DNA from 4 places in the Vibrio sp. TRT 17S01 genome. Region 4 is predicted to be linked to each of the others. Evidence: predicted binding sites of a transcription regulator. Region 4 holds the regulator's gene; each other region holds the start of a gene.
What was found. The regulator PurR, encoded in region 4, represses purine synthesis genes. The targets are predictions, from matches to a motif close to TNANGNAAACGTTTNCNTNA.
Positions count from the first base shown of each region.

Region 1: the regulator PurR is predicted to act here: its motif matches at 2,900-2,919, upstream of purL (phosphoribosylformylglycinamidine synthase).
Region 2: the regulator PurR is predicted to act here: its motif matches at 1,749-1,768, upstream of ACQEXS_RS17625 (NCS2 family permease).
Region 3: the regulator PurR is predicted to act here: its motif matches at 2,607-2,626, upstream of glpX (class II fructose-bisphosphatase).

Region 1 covers NZ_JBNJOG010000002.1:169,440-173,659, forward strand. Annotated here, with positions in the region: gene purL (phosphoribosylformylglycinamidine synthase) at 1-2,736, opposite strand, end outside; gene mltF (membrane-bound lytic murein transglycosylase MltF) at 3,053-4,220, shown strand, end outside.
Region 2 covers NZ_JBNJOG010000013.1:63,307-67,526, forward strand. Annotated here, with positions in the region: gene tet(34) (oxytetracycline resistance phosphoribosyltransferase domain-containing protein Tet(34)) at 1-366, opposite strand, end outside; gene ACQEXS_RS17625 (NCS2 family permease) at 440-1,729, opposite strand; gene ACQEXS_RS17630 (aminoacyl-histidine dipeptidase) at 2,714-4,186, shown strand.
Region 3 covers NZ_JBNJOG010000007.1:137,274-141,493, reverse strand. Annotated here, with positions in the region: gene ACQEXS_RS12955 (bifunctional aspartate kinase/homoserine dehydrogenase II) at 1-943, shown strand, start outside; gene metF (methylenetetrahydrofolate reductase) at 1,181-2,071, shown strand; gene zapB (cell division protein ZapB) at 2,150-2,392, opposite strand; gene glpX (class II fructose-bisphosphatase) at 2,683-3,690, shown strand; gene groL (chaperonin GroEL) at 3,845-4,220, opposite strand, start outside.
Region 4 covers NZ_JBNJOG010000001.1:193,887-198,106, forward strand. Annotated here, with positions in the region: gene ACQEXS_RS00845 (TVP38/TMEM64 family protein) at 1-390, opposite strand, end outside; gene ACQEXS_RS00850 (TfoX/Sxy family DNA transformation protein) at 566-1,156, opposite strand; cyclic di-GMP riboswitch class I at 1,265-1,350, opposite strand; gene purR (HTH-type transcriptional repressor PurR) at 1,493-2,500, opposite strand; gene torD (molecular chaperone TorD) at 2,731-3,378, opposite strand; gene torR (two-component system response regulator TorR) at 3,617-4,220, shown strand, end outside.

The DNA.
Region 1 (4,220 bases), on a different contig from region 4:
AATATCTGCTTTCACACCACAGTGACCAGCAAATGCCATCTCAGCTAGAGTAACGAATAGACCGCCATCGCCCTTATCGTGGTAAGCCACTACTTGATCGTTCGCGACAAGAGTTTGCACGCCTTGGTAGAAACCTTTTAGCTGCGCTGCGTTGTCAACGTCTGCTGGCTTATCACCCAGTTGCTTGTAAACCTGTGCTAGCGCTGTTGCACCTAGACGATTCTGACCATTACCTAGGTCGATTAGAACTAGCGAAGTATCACCTTTGTCAGTGCGAAGCTGAGGTGTAATTGTCTTACGCACATCTTCAACACGAGCAAACGCAGTGATGATTAGAGATAGCGGAGAGGTTACTTCTTTCTGCTCACCGTTCTCTTCCCACTTGGTCTTCATCGACATTGAATCTTTACCAACAGGGATAGTCAGGCCAAGTGCTGGACATAGCTCTTCACCCACCGCTTTCACTGCTTCGTAAAGACCCGCGTCTTCACCCGGGTGGCCAGCTGGAGACATCCAGTTTGCAGACAGTTTAATGTGTTTGATATCACCGATGTTTGTCGCTGCAATGTTTGTGATTGCTTCACCAACCGCTAGACGAGCAGAAGCGCCGAAGTCTAGTAGAGCCACTGGTGTACGCTCACCCATCGACATCGCTTCACCGTGGTAAGTGTCGTAGCTTGCTGCGGTCACTGCGCAGTTAGCAACAGGCACCTGCCAAGGACCAACCATTTGGTCACGAGCAACTAGACCCGTTACTGTGCGGTCACCGATAGTGATAAGGAATGTTTTCTCTGCAACCGTTGGTAGACGTAGAACGCGGTCCGCTGCTTCGTTTAGCTCGATACCGTCACGGTTAACTGCAGGGTTGTTTGCTTTTAGCGTTTTCGCATCACGATGCATCTTAGGCGTCTTACCAAGAAGCACATCCATTGGCATGTCGATTGGCGTGTTCTCGAAGTGTGAATCTTCAAGTTTCAGTTCACGCTCTTCTGTTGCGATACCTACTACGGCGTATGGTGCACGCTCACGCTTACAGATTGCGTCGAATACTTCCATGTTCTCTGGCGCAACTGCCATAACGTAACGCTCTTGAGATTCGTTACACCAGATCTCAAGTGGGCTCATGCCTGGTTCGTCGTTTGGTACGTCACGCAGTTGGAAGATACCACCACGCTCGCCATCGTCTACAAGCTCAGGAAGTGCGTTAGAGATACCGCCCGCGCCTACATCGTGGATGAACGCGATTGGGTTAGCATCACCAAGTTGCCAACAACGGTCGATAACTTCCTGACAGCGACGCTCCATTTCTGGGTTTTCACGCTGTACTGAGGCGAAATCTAGGTCTTCTGCTGATTGACCAGATGCCATTGAAGAAGCAGCACCACCGCCAAGACCGATGTTCATTGCAGGGCCACCAAGTACGATTAGGCTTGCGCCTACTGGGATCTCTTTCTTCTGAACGTGCTCGTCACGGATGTTACCCATACCACCAGCAATCATGATTGGCTTGTGGTAACCACGGACCTCTTCACCTGCGTGAGAGTTCACTTTTTCTTCGTAAGTACGGAAGTAACCCAGTAGGTTTGGACGACCAAATTCGTTGTTAAACGCCGCGCCACCAAGTGGACCTTCTAGCATGATGTCTAGAGCGTTAACGATGCGACCCGGTTTACCGAAATCTGTTTCCCATGGCTGTTCAAAACCAGGAATACGTAGGTTAGACGTAGTGAAGCCAACAAGACCTGCTTTTGGCTTACCACCAATACCAGTCGCACCTTCGTCGCGGATTTCACCGCCTGAACCTGTAGAAGCACCCGGCCAAGGAGAAATAGCCGTTGGGTGGTTGTGAGTTTCCACCTTCATTAGGATGTGCGCTTTCTCTTGGCTGTAGCCGTACTGGCGAGTTTCTGGGTTTGGGAAGAAACGACCGACATCAGAGCCCACCATCACTGCTGCATTATCTTTGTATGCAGACAGTACGTTTTCTGGTGTCGTTTCAAATGTGTTCTTGATCATTTTGAACAGAGACTTCTCTTGCTTAACGCCGTCGATAGTCCAGTCTGCGTTGAAGATCTTGTGACGACAGTGCTCTGAGTTCGCCTGTGCAAACATCATTAGCTCTATGTCGGTTGGATTACGATCAAGTTTGTTTACGAACGCATCGTAAAGGTATTCGATCTCATCATCCGCTAGTGCAAGACCTAGGGTAACGTTTGCGTTTTCAAGCGCAGCGCGACCACCAGCAAGTAGGTCAACGTCCGCGACTGGTGCAGGTTCTGCCACTTGGAAAAGCGCCGCTGCTGAATCGAAGTCAGTAAAGATAACTTCCATCATGCGGTCATGAAGAATCGCTTTAAGCTCAACCAGTTGAAGCTCAGAAAGGCCAGATGATGTTTCGATGTAGTAAGCCGTACCGCGCTCTAGACGAGCAACTTTAGCTAGGCCACAGTTATTCGCGATGTCAGTAGACTTAGAAGACCATGGTGAGATAGTACCAGGGCGAGGAGTCGCAAGTAGAAGAAGACCTTCAGGCTTGTGCTCTTCAATTGTCGGACCGTAAGTCAGTAGTTTTTCTAGTTTCTCAACTTCAGACGCATCTAGGTCTGCCGTTAGATCAGCAAAGTGGGCAAACTCAGCGTAAATACCTGTTACAGGTAGGCCTAGTTCACGACAAAGCTCTAGAAGCTTGTTAACACGAAATTCAGATAGAGCTGGGGAGCCACGAAAAATTCTCATGTACTTAGGTCTCTTATGCAATTGATTAAGGTGATATTGGAATAAATTCAGTGGGTTATACTGTTTTACTTCGAAGCTATTCCCGAAGGTTTGAAAACCTATGCCGATTCCACCTCTGCATTGCGAGCGCATTATATAGCAATTATTTTTGTGATGTAACACCAATAGCAACCGTTTGCGTCATTTTTTTTGTCAAATTTGAAATACAGCAAAACTCATTAAATGATGAAGTTGTTACCAATGCATTGCACATAAGCTTTGATTGACCTCATCCCTTTGATATAAAGGACACACTAGATGTATGAGAATGCTATCGATGAAGAATCATTATTTTAAGCGCTTTAAGTATCTGACAACATTATGCCTTGCAGCCCTATTTCTCTCTGGCTGCCAGATTGAATCAGAACCTAAAAGTGAGCTGGAACAAATACGCGAGCGCGGCGTGTTGCGAGTGGGTACGCTCAACAATCAACTTTCTTACTATATTGGTCCAGATGGTCCGGCCGGGTTGGATTATGAAATTGCGCGTGAGTTTGCAAACGAATTAGGTGTTCAGCTGGAAATGAAGCCAGCTTATCGTATATCCAGTCTCTACCCTGCATTAGAGAATGGTGAGATTGACATCATTGCAGCTGGCCTTAGTCAGTCAGAAGAGCGATTACAGCGCTTTCGTCCAGGCCCAGCCTACTATTATGTCAGCCAACAATTGGTGTATAAAAAAGGCCAGTGGCGTCCTCGCAATCTAAAACAGTTGTTGAAAAAACAGTCAGAGTTAATGGAACAGAATAATGGCGAACCTGTTGTGACCATCGTCAGCGATTCACACTTCAAACGTACGCTTACCAATATCCAGCAAAAATCCCCTGAGTTTGAATATAAAATTGACCCAAATTCAGATGTCAACGAGTTGCTGAAACAAGTCTCAGAAGGCGAACTGAAGTACACCGTCGCCGATTCTGTAGAAATATCGCTTTCCCAACGTATCTATCCAGATTTAGCGCTCGCATTTGAGCTAACGGAAGATCAACCTATTTCTTGGTTTCTACAACGCTCTGAAGATGAAAGCCTTTATGCGCTATTGATTGAGTTTTTTGGTAACTTGCAACAGTCCGGACACTTAGCATCCTTAGAAGAGAAATACATTGGACACATTGGCACATTTGACTACGTCGATACCCGCGCCTTTATTCGCGCATTGGACAGCAAACTGCCGAAATGGTCTCCCCTGTTCCAAGAGTACTCCGACGAATTTGATTGGCGTTTAATTGCCGCACTGGCGTATCAAGAATCACACTGGAACCCACTGGCAAAATCACCAACGGGCGTTCGAGGAATGATGATGTTGACTCTACCAACGGCAAAAAGTGTCGGGGTAACAGATCGACTTGATCCCGAGCAGTCGGTAAAAGGTGGCGTAGAATATTTGCGCCGCATGGTGGCACGTATCCCAGACAGTATTGATGAGCATGAAAAGATTTGGTTCG
Region 2 (4,220 bases), on a different contig from region 4:
CAGCAACTCAGCACCAGAAGGTTTTGCACATACCGCAATCAGTTTCGCTTTAGGATATAAATCACGAAGTTTACGTGCGGTATCACCGCTATCTACAAGATCTTCAACAATCAAGTAACCTTCACCATCTCCTTCAGGCGCCTTCAGTACACTCATGTCACGTTGATGATCATGGTCGTAGCTTGAAATACAGATAGTATCGACATAGCGAATACCCAGTTCACGAGCCAAAATAGCACCAGGAACTAAGCCTCCACGGCTTACTGCCCAAATGCCTTTCCACTGTTCGGCTGGCATTTGCTTCGCAGCGAGTTCACGACAAAAAGAGTGCATCTGATCCCAGGTAATGATGAATTTCTTACTCATTGCAATAACCTAATTTATAAAAATGAAAACTTGTAGACGCTTTTATAATGGCCCCTACAAGTCTTTTGAATTCTTAAGCGACAATATATTTGATGATAAAGATAGCAGACATCACCCATACACTCATGGAAACCTCTCGCCCTTTACCACTGAACAACTTGATTGCGGCATAAGCAATAAAGCCTAGCGAAATACCTTCTGCGATAGAAAACGTCAGAGGCATCAACAAACAAGTAACCACAACAGGTGCAGCTTCCGTTAGGTCACGCCAATCGATACTAACTAAGCCAGAAAGCATCAGAATCGCAACATAAAATAACGCGCCTGCTGTCGCATACGCCGGAATCATACCAGCTAATGGCGAGAAGAACAGTGCAAGTAGGAACAAAATGCCAACCACAACCGCAGTTAAGCCAGTTCGTCCACCCGCAGCAACACCAGACACACTTTCGATGTATGACGTGGTATTTGATGTACCCAAAAGTGCACCAACCGATGTTGCAGTAGAGTCTGCCAGTAACGCTTTATTTAAACGAGGGATCTTGCCATCTTCACCCACTAAACCTGCTTTTTGAGAAACGCCAACTAACGTGCCTGCTGTATCAAATAAATCCACAAACAAGAAAGCAAACACCACTGAGATCATGCCGACTTCAAATACAGCGGAGAAATCCAATTGAAGGAACGTAGGTGCGATGCTTGGAGGCGCTGACATTACTCCACCCCACTGTACATCACCAAACACTAAGCCCAGCCCTGTCACAGCCAAGATAGCAATCATCACTGCGCCTTTCACACCACGGTGAACCAGAGCAATCGTCAAGAAAAAGCCAATTGAAGCAAGCACGGCAGGCAGCGATGTGATTGCGCCCATAGAAACAAGTGTCGCTGGGTTATCAACGACAATTCCTGCATTTTTCAAACCAATGAAAGCAAGGAAAAGGCCGATACCCGCTGAAATACCTGTTCGCAACGACATCGGAATCGAATTGATGATCCATTCACGGATCTTGAACACGCTTAGGAAAATAAATAGAACACCCGACACAAAAACCGCCGCTAACGCAACCTGCCAGGTGTAGCCCATGCCAAGCACTACCGCATAGGTAAAGAATGCATTTAACCCCATGCCCGGTGCTTGCGCGATTGGGTAATTGGCAACAAAGCCCATAATGAAACAGCCAATAGCCGCAGCTAAACAAGTGGCCACAAATACTGCACCACGATCCATTCCTGCATCAGCGAGAATTGCTGGGTTAACAAAAATGATGTAAGCCATTGTCAAGAACGTAGTAAGACCCGCGATGATCTCAGTTCTCACGTTCGTGCCATTTTCGCTTAGTTTAAATAGCCTTTCGAGCATGTTCGAATCCTATAACGGTAAAAGTAAACGGTTGCGTAATCGATTGGCCGTGGATTATAAAGTTATCAAATAACAAATTCCAGACAGAAATCTGACCCAAATCAACAATAGTTATTATTAAGTAGGCAACAGAGGTGTACAACAGCAAGTAAAAACAACATAACCACATGATAATATTAAACAATCAATCAAAAAACGAATAAAAATCAAATGATGTTTTTTTGTACTCTGTCGAAGTTTACTTCTCGTATTGAAGGCATTTTTGAATGGAGAAATATGAATTTATACGAATAAAAATATCACGAGTTGCAATAAAAATAGAAATTAAGGATAAAAAAACGCCGCTCAATTTGAGCGGCGGTTGAATCATGTCAGCAAACACGCTGTCGATAAATTCCAATATATAGGGGTGAACATACTGTTCGAGAGTTACAATTCCCGGCTTAGTAGCCAAAAGTTGTAGGGTATGCAAAGTTACTTGTGTAAACAGAGCTGTTTAGCCAGAACGTTGCACTTGGTAAACCTTTCATAAACATCACCTTCTAAATCAATGAAACATACGTTGATTTCTCGGTTCCTTGGAGGCGATAAATCGGACTCATCCTTTGAGCATTTTCTCTTCGCTTGCGAAGTTGGTTACAATATACCCCCAAAGAAATAAAATTACAACCCCAAAAGTGACCAAAGTCACAAAAAGTTCATAATATGATAATAATCAATAAAATTTAGTAATTAAATTACAGCATTATCAATCAATTTTCTAAGTAAAGAACAAATCAATACAAACCCTGTGTCATATTCGATAAATACCAATCTTGCAACTCTTGATGAGAATGATGGAATCTAGCCACTGCGACTACTCCAAGAGACGCTGTAGTGGTATGCTGCCCTCTCTACTCAATACCCAAATTTTGGATATTAACTCTATTTGATAGGCAAAAATGCAATCAAATATGTGGAAAAACACTACAAAAGGAGTCTTCCGTGTCTGAATTCCATTCTGAAATTAGCCACTTGTCACCACAGCCTTTGTGGCAGTTCTTCGACAAGATTTGTTCTATTCCACACCCTTCAAAACATGAAGAAACGCTAGCTCAATACATCGTAGATTGGGCAACGGAACAAGGTCTAGAGGTTCGCCGAGATCCAATCGGCAACGTATTTATCAAAAAGCCTGCGACGGCTGGAATGGAAAACCGTAAAGGTGTGGTGCTTCAAGCTCACATTGATATGGTTCCTCAAAAAAATGAAGACACAGACCACGACTTTACCAAAGATCCAATTCAACCCTACATTGATGGTGAATGGGTAACAGCAAAAGGCACCACACTTGGTGCAGACAATGGTATGGGTATGGCATCTTGTCTGGCAGTGCTTGCATCAAAAGATCTCAAACATGGCCCTCTTGAAGTACTGCTGACAATTGATGAAGAAGCAGGTATGACTGGAGCGTTTGGTCTTGAAGCTGGTTGGTTAGAAGGTGAGATCCTTTTAAACACTGACTCTGAGCAAGAAGGCGAAGTCTACATGGGTTGCGCTGGCGGTATTGATGGTCAAATGACGTTCGATATCAAACGTGAAGCAATCCCAGCAGGTTACGTTACTCGCCAGCTAGTGCTTAAAGGCCTAAAAGGCGGTCACTCTGGTTGTGATATTCACACCGGTCGTGGTAACGCAAATAAACTGGTTGCTCGTTTCCTAGCGGGTCACGCACAAGAGCTTGATCTTCGTCTAGTGGAATTCCGCGGTGGTAGCCTACGTAATGCGATTCCTCGCGAAGCATTCGTAACGGTAGCGGTTCCTGCTGAAAACGAAGCAAAACTTGCAGAACTATTTGACTTCTACACTAACCTGCTTAAAACAGAACTAGGTAAAGTGGAAACGGACATTGTTTCGTTCAACGAAGCCATCGACACTGACGCTCACGCTCTAGTGGTTGCAGACCATCAACGTTTCATCGCAGCACTAAATGCATGTCCAAATGGCGTGATCCGCATGAGCGACGAAATCGAAGGCGTGGTAGAAACTTCTCTTAACGTGGGTGTTATCACAACAGAAGAGAACCAGATTCAAGTTCTATGCCTTGTTCGCTCACTAATAGACTCTGGTCGTCAACAAGTAGAAGGCACGCTGGCTTCTGTGGCTGAACTGGCAGGTGCACAAATTGAATTTTCTGGCGCTTACCCTGGTTGGAAACCAGACGCTGATTCTGAAATCATGGCGATCTTCCGTGATATGTATGAAGGCATCTACGGTCACAAACCAAACATCATGGTAATCCACGCAGGTCTTGAATGTGGTCTATTTAAAGAACCTTACCCGAACATGGATATGGTTTCTTTTGGCCCAACCATCAAGTTCCCTCACTCGCCAGATGAAAAAGTGAAAATTGATACCGTTGCTCTATTCTGGGATCAAATGGTTGCACTTCTTGAAGCAATTCCTGAAAAGGCATAATTTGCTAAAATAGCAACATTCCATTAGAAAAACT
Region 3 (4,220 bases), on a different contig from region 4:
TGATAGCCAAACCTATTGGTATAACCCAAACGGTATCGATGCCAATTCGGTAGCAGCACGATTCGATGAAGAAGCCATCGAATATCAGAATTTTTCTTGGATTGAGCAATTAGGAGCGATTCAGGGTTATGACGATCTCGTGGTACTTGATGTGACCGCAAGCCAAGAGCTCGCTGAACGTTACCTAGATATTGCCCAACAAGGTATGCACCTAATATCAGCAAACAAAGTCGCTGGTTCGGCTTCTAGCCGCTATTACCATGACGTAAAAGATGCGTTTGCCAAGATCAACCGTCACTGGCTCTACAATGCAACCGTCGGCGCTGGATTACCTATTAACCATACGGTAAGAGACTTGCGCGAAAGTGGCGATGAAATCCTAGCACTCTCCGGGATCTTCTCCGGCACCTTGTCTTGGTTGTTCCAACAATACGATGGCAGTGTTCCATTCGCAGAGTTAGTCGATCTTGCTTGGCAACAAGGACTTACCGAACCGGATCCTCGCAGCGACTTAGATGGCTCCGATGTGATGCGAAAGTTGGTGATCCTCGCACGTGAGTCAGGATTAGATATCGAACCAGAAGCGGTCAAAGTAGAAAGCTTAGTTCCGCAAGAATTAGCCGGGTTATCACTGGATGACTTCCTTGATAAAAGCCAACTATTAAGTGAGCTACTCGCAGAGCGGTTAGAAAAAGCCCAGCGTGAAGATAAAGTGCTGCGTTACATTGCACGTTTAGAGAAAAACGGCACGGCAACCGTTGGAGTCGAAGCATTGAATAAAGAACATGCTTTGGCAAACCTCCTGCCATGCGACAACATCTTTGCGATTGAAAGTAAGTGGTATAAAGATAATCCACTGGTTATTCGAGGACCGGGCGCGGGGCGCGAAGTCACTGCAGGAGCAATCCAATCCGATCTCAACCTACTTTCTAGTTTGTTATAATCGATATGAAAGGCTTTGGCACTCGTCGAAGCCTTTTTCTTTTCCCTCGCATTTAGACGATTTTACTCAACATCTGCCCCGAACTTGAGTTACCTTAATTATCAACTTGAAAAAAATTCATAATCACATTATTGACATTAAAACGTATTCATTACATTCTTTGGACATATAGACGTCTAAACGTCAGTTTAAAGATTTGGAAGTTTGGGTAGTGGACGCTACCACAGGGAGAGTAAGATGGGATACACGCACGCCAGTCATATCGACGCACTAAACCAGAATATCGCGGAACTCGCTGATGATATCAACGTTTCTTTCGAGTTTTTTCCTCCAAGCAGCGAAAAAATGGAAGAAACACTCTGGAACTCTGTTCACCGCTTAAAAACACTGCAACCAAAATTTGTATCGGTTACCTACGGAGCAAACTCTGGTGAGCGTGATCGTACCCACTCCATCATTAAAGAAATCAAGTCAGAGACAGGGCTGGTAGCCGCTCCTCATCTAACTTGTATCGACGCTTCTCGTGAAGAATTGATTAAAATTGCTGACGATTACTGGGCAAATGGCATTGAAAGCATCGTTGCTCTGCGCGGTGATATTCCACCCGGTGGCGGCGCGCCTGATATGTACGCATCCGATCTTGTGGAACTGCTCAAATCTCGCCATGATTTTGATATATCCGTCGCAGCTTTTCCAGAAGTTCACCCTGAAGCCAAAAGCGCACAAGCCGATCTATTGAATCTAAAACGTAAAGTTGAAGCCGGTGCTAACCGCGCTATTACTCAGTTCTTTTTTGATGTAGAGAGCTATCTTCGATTTCGTGATCGCTGCGTTGCTGCGGGCATTGATGTTGAAATCGTACCGGGCATTCTGCCAGTTTCAAACTTCAAACAAGCATCTCGTTTCGCTGCTCAGAATAATGTCAAAGTTCCGGGCTGGATGGCAAAACAATTTGAAGGTCTGGATGATGACCCAACAACGCGCCAACTGGTTGGTGCAAGCCAAGCAATTGATATGGTGCGTGTGTTAAGCCGCGAAGGCGTAAAGGACTTCCACTTCTACACACTAAACCGAGCAGAAATGACCTATGCTCTGTGCCACACCCTAGGTGTACGACCAAAAGCTTAAGCTAAATTAACTCTCTCGAAAAACAAAAACGCCAGCATGACGCTGGCGTTTTTGTTGCAATAAAAGGCTTGCTGTTGATTACTCAACTTCATCCATTTTACCAAGTAGGTTACGGATACGATCTTGCCATGCTGCGTGCTCTTGCTGCATTTGCTGTGCTTTTTGCTCAAGCGCTTCACGGTTTGAACGTAGCTCATTCGCTTCGCTAGCTAGCTTTTCTTTTTCTTCTTTTAGCTCTTCTACTTCCATCTGAAGCAGTGCAATGGTGTCTACTGCTGTTTGGATTTTTGCTTCTAGTTGTTCTAGTACTTCAAAAGACATGTTCGCCTACCTTTCTTCAATTTGGTCGAGTTTAACCCATAGCCCCATTCTACTCAGCGTGGCTAAGATAAACACTCTCTATATTTGCTATTTTGAGCCATTCGGTCAAAAAAACGGCGCATATTGACATACTTCTGACTTATAAGCCTTCTGGCCTTGTCATACCGTCACTTTAACGCTCCCTATTGATCCAGTTCAATAGAGTTTGCAGTAAAAAAGCAAACGTTTCCTTTTTGATATGCTAGAATCGCGTCGATTTTTAGCCCTATTACCTATGTATTGGAGTCATCATGAAACGCGATTTGGCAATGGCATTTTCTCGAGTCACTGAAGGTGCAGCATTAGCTGGTTATAAATGGTTAGGTCGGGGCGATAAAAATGCCGCTGACGGTGCTGCGGTTGAAGTTATGCGCACACTACTGAACAAAACTGATATCAGCGGTGAAATTGTTATTGGCGAAGGGGAAATTGATGACGCACCAATGCTCTACATCGGTGAAAACGTCGGTATTGGCGGTGATGAAGTTGATATTGCTGTTGACCCTATAGAAGGGACTCGCATGACGGCAATGGGGCAATCCAATGCTCTAGCTGTACTCGCCGCGGGAGAAAAAGGCAGCTTCCTTAAAGCGCCTGACATGTACATGGAAAAGCTGGTGGTTGGTCCGGGCGCAAAAGGCTGTATCGACCTTAATAAACCATTGAAAGAAAACTTGGAAAATATCGCCAAAGCATTGAATAAATCACTCGATACGCTCGTAGTGATCACACTAGCTAAGCCTCGTCATGATGCAGTGATCGCGCAAATGCAAGCGATGGGGGTTCGCGTGTTTGCCGTGCCTGATGGCGATGTTGCTGCCTCTATTTTAACTTGCATGCCAGATAGCGAAGTGGATGCGATGTACTGTATTGGTGGCGCACCAGAAGGTGTAGTCTCCGCCGCTGTTATCCGTGCGCTAGATGGCGACATGCACGGCCGCTTACTTCCACGTCATGAAGTAAAAGGCGATAACGAAGAAAACCGCATCTACGGCGCTGCTGAGCTAAAACGCTGTGAAGAAATGGGCGTACAAGCCAATGTAGTACTAAAAATGGATGATATGGCTCGTAGTGATAATGTGGTTTTCTCTGCAACAGGGATCACCAAAGGCGACTTGCTGGACGGCATCAGCCGCCAAGGCAACATTGCTACAACAGAAACATTATTGATTCGTGGCCGCTGCCGTACGATTCGCCGCATTAAGTCGACGCACTACCTAGAGCGTAAAGATCCTGAAGTTCGCGACCTTATTCTTTAATCTCATTGAATGATTTATAAAGGCTTCCTAATGGAAGCCTTTTTCTTTTCTATAAATAACAAAAAAAACCAGAGCCAATAGACTCTGGTTTTGATTTAGGCTGAGTTGCAAACTCATAGCGTCAGGTTTAACCCCATCGCTAAAGATAAGCGGATTACATCATACCGCCCATGCCACCCATACCACCCATACCGCCCATATCAGGCATAGCTGGCGCATCCTTCTGTGGTAAGTCTGTTACCATCGCTTCAGTTGTGATCATCAGACCCGCTACTGATGCTGCAAATTGAAGTGCTGAGCGAGTTACTTTAGTTGGATCTAGAATACCCATCTCGATCATGTCACCGTATTCGCCAGTTGCCGCGTTGTAACCGTAGTTACCTTCGCCAGCACGTACGTTGTTAGCAACAACAGACTCTTCATCACCTGCGTTCTTAGTGATTTGACGGATTGGCGCTTCCATTGCACGTAGTGCTACACGGATACCAACATTTTGCTCTTCGTTGTCACCTTCAAGGTTAGCAACTTTA
Region 4 (4,220 bases):
CCCGTCTTTTTCAACCCCATTGTTAATTGCAGTCAACTTATCACCAAACTTACTTTGCACCCACTCTCGTAATAAGAAGCGGCTACTCAAAAAGGCGAGCGTCGCACCGATCGTGCTGGCAAATGAGACAAGCAGTAAACTAGTCCAAAACCCAAATAAAGCGGCGCCAAGCAATGTCACCACTGCCGCTCCAGGAATAGAAAAGGCAGTGATGGCAACATAGGCAAAGAAATAGGTTGTTGCTGCAATGAAGAAATTGTTTTCAATAAAGTTTGCTAGTTCAAGCTGCTGAGCTTTTGCGTTTTCGAGTGTGAGATGTTGGCCGAAATTCATTGCCAGAAATATGATGGTCACAACCAGTAATACACCAAGAATGAGTTTTTTATTCATACAGATAGCTCCCATGACCAATTGGCTCAATTAACAAAAAAAGAAACATAAAAAAGTAACAATAGCATTTAGTTTTAAATGGTAGTACTAAGCTATTAGAACAGGGAGAGGGGCAAAAAATTTCAAATAATAAAAAACCAGCGACGAGCGCTGGTTTTTATTGGTCAATATAGAGTTACTTCAAGCTACTCATTAATTCTTCACGTCGGTTTTGAGGGATCACCGACCAATGAGTGCCTTTAATTGCTCCTTCCAAAGCCCACAGCAGTTCAATGCTGACATCTGAGGAATGAGTCTGCTGAATCGCTTTAAACGCTTCTACTGCGCCTTTCTCTTCCAAATTCTCGACTGAATCAATACCTGCTTTTTTGAGCATGCGCTCTGTAGCAAGTCTTAGGTTAGGAAGATCTTTTAAGCGTTCAGGTTTAGCCTTCGCTTGAGTTGTTTTCTCTTGTTTTGCAACGACTAGCGCTTTTTGAGCTAGAGAGATAATACGTTCTTTATCGTCATACCATGCTTCTGGCATAGCGAAGTATTTAGTGACAACCGGGAAGCCGCGTTTTTTATAAACATAAGGCTCTAACCCTTGAGATTTAAACATTTCCGCGGACTGCTCGTCTGCTCTGATGTGTAACTTATCGTTTACCACCAATGCGAACATAGTGCTGTCTGCGAAAACTCCAAAGCCACCAAACATTGAACGAGATTTTATGCGCCCTAGTTGTTCAAAGAGTCGCATTGAGTCTTTTAGTACTGGTTTATCCATGCTGTAAATTCTCGGTGTATAGTTATACGCCACCAATGCAGGTCCGAGAGATTAGCAAAATAATGCAGATGTATTGTCAGTAAGGAGTTAACAGTTTGCATTTTTGCCATCGGCAACCCCGCTACCTTGCAGTTTCCTGTGTAGGCCGGAGGCTTTGCGTCCCATCCTTTCGGATTGGTTTGCCCTGTGCGTGGCTTAATTTATTCCACTAAAGAATAAATAATATTTGAGGTAAGTATCACACTCTGATGGTCTAAATGTGATCTTAATTCAGATATTTACTTGTTTGTTGTGTTTGGTTGGCAGAAAAAGCCGATACCGAACAGTACAAAGTTACTAGCTATTGATTTTTTTAACAGTATTTCGCTCGACAATTTCGGGATGCATCTCAAAAACACGTTTTTCATGTTCTTTGTCTTTGATTCGTTCCAGTAATATTTCGAACGCGTTTTTACCAACACGGCGCTTTGGTTGGTGAACGGTTGTGAGTGGTGGCGAGAAATACTCTGCAAGTTCAATATTGTCATAGCCAATAACAGACATATCTTCAGGAATGCGGATTCCTTTCTGTTGAAGGCGGCTCATTAAGCCTAATGCCATAGTGTCATTAAAGCAGAATATTGCAGTTGGTTTCTTGTCCATGGCGACAATTTTATCCGCAGCCAATACCGCAGTGTCACACTCAAAGTTACCTTCAAGGATCCAGTCTTCATTGACGGCTAAATTGGCTTCTTTCATCGCGCGTTTGTAGCCTAGAATACGTTCTTGGCAGGCAGCTTTTTCAAAATGGCCACTGAGACAAGCAATATCTGTGTGCCCGTGGTTAATCAGATATTTCGTGGCAAGGTAGCCACCTTCTTCAGAATTGTCGATGATCTTATCAGCTTGCGAGCTTTCTGGGCCCCAATCCATCACTACTTTTGGGATGTCAGCGTGACGATCGAGCATTTCACTCAGTTCTTCTGTTAGGTCAGAACACATCACCAAGATGCCATCTACGCGCTTTTCCGCAAGCATACGAATGTAATCTCGTTGTTTTTCGTAAATACCACCTGTATTACACAGGATAAGTGTATAACCTTGGCGATAGCAGTAACTTTCTACGCCATCAATCACTTCTGAGAAAAACAGGTTTGTAGATTGGGTAACAAGCATACCGATCGTGCGAGTCGTGTTGCATTTTAAGCTACGAGCAACCGCACTCGGAGCGTAGTTTAGCTCCTTGACGGCTTCCATCACTTTTTCTTGAGTCGCTTCAGCAACAAATCGAGTTTTGTTGATCACATGAGAAACGGTGGTGGTAGATACGCCAGCAAGGCGAGCTACATCTTTTATAGTGGCCATAGGTTTGTCCTGTCGATGACTGCCACAAATCTCTATTCTGATTTTAGAATAATTTGGCAGAAAGTATCAGAAACACAAAAACCGCTTTTAAAGAGCGGTTTGTATTTTACATTATTCGTTTTTATCGTTTGCGGTCTCGATTTTAGACCGCCAAATTCTCACTGGCAAATAAAAATAGCAATTAAGCTCGTGCTTAAATCACAATTTAACTAACCATAAAGCTGACTTGATTAGTTACCAGCTAAATAAACGCAATCTAACTCAAGAAATGCAATGGTTAGTTGGCTAATCGCAGCGTAAAAACCAAATTCGTCCAAAGACTGACACTTATCACTAAATTGAGGTGTCCAATTTAGAATGTGTTTCTTAATAAATTGCTCTTGTTCTGCAAGTGCTTCTTCCATGTGGCGCTCTTGTTCAAGCTCATTAGAACGAATGATCAGGTTGCCGAGAAAGTCGAGTTCAATAGCAATATGGTCAGCAGGTTCATTTAGGTTTTTATCGATAGCAATGCCGTGCTGCTCCATGATGGTTTGCATTTCTTTAGCTGGCTCATCATTTAAAAGACCGGATTTACCCACGTACATAGATGCATATGGTAGGGCGGAATCCTTATCCGACTTCAAGAAAATGTCACAAAAGTCTGCCGCTAATTCTAACTGTGCATCTTCGCGATCCATTAAGCGGTTTAGAGCGTCAATCAACTTGTCTGACGCGGTTTTTAAGCTTTCGTTTTCGCCCAATCCAGTCAAAAAAGCGCGAATTTCTGGTGAATGATATTGTTCAATATCTGTTTCTGTTAGCTCTCTAGCAAACACACTTGATAGCCACCAGTATATTTCTGCTCGCTTTTCATTAAACGCCTTGATTTCTTGCATTATGCGCGACTCCTAGTATCGGTATATAGTTAGTTTAACGAATAAAAATGAATAGCGGTAATATGTGTTGTGACAAATAAAGCCCAATTATTCGAAAATATGAACCGTTGGTCGACATTTGTTCTGAATCAAGAAAAAATCACCTTTCTTGATTTTAGAATGATAAAAGCTAGATATGTTACGAATTATGAATAGAATATAACGGCAAATAATTCCATATACAATATGAGTAGTGTAGATGAGCTATCACGTACTAGTAGTTGAAGATGATGCGGTCACTCGCAGTAAACTGGCAGGCTACTTTCAGAATGAAGGTTACTCTGTCAGCGAGGCTGATAGTGGTGAAAAAATGCGCGAGATGCTACAGGCCAATGAAATTGACCTAGTTATGTTAGACATTAATCTTCCAGGAGAAGATGGTCTGATGCTTACTCGTGAGCTTCGCAGTCAGTCTGATATTGGGATTATCCTGGTGACAGGACGCACGGATAGCATTGATAAAATCGTTGGCCTCGAAATGGGTGCAGACGACTACGTAACAAAACCTTTTGAGCTGCGTGAGCTATTGGTTCGAGTGAAGAACCTATTATGGCGTATATCTAATGCTCGAAATGGCTCTGAGCGAGATGACGCGAAGAAGCAAGATGAAAATGTGGTGCGTTTTGGAGAGTGGACGTTTGATATTCAGCGTCGAGCTCTGAGCCGAAATGGCGAACCCGTCAAATTAACCAAAGCAGAATACGAATTACTTGTCGCACTGTCTTCGTACCCTAACCAAGTCCTTAGTCGCGAACGTATTTTGAATATGATCAGTCACCGTGTTGATGCACCAAATGACCGTA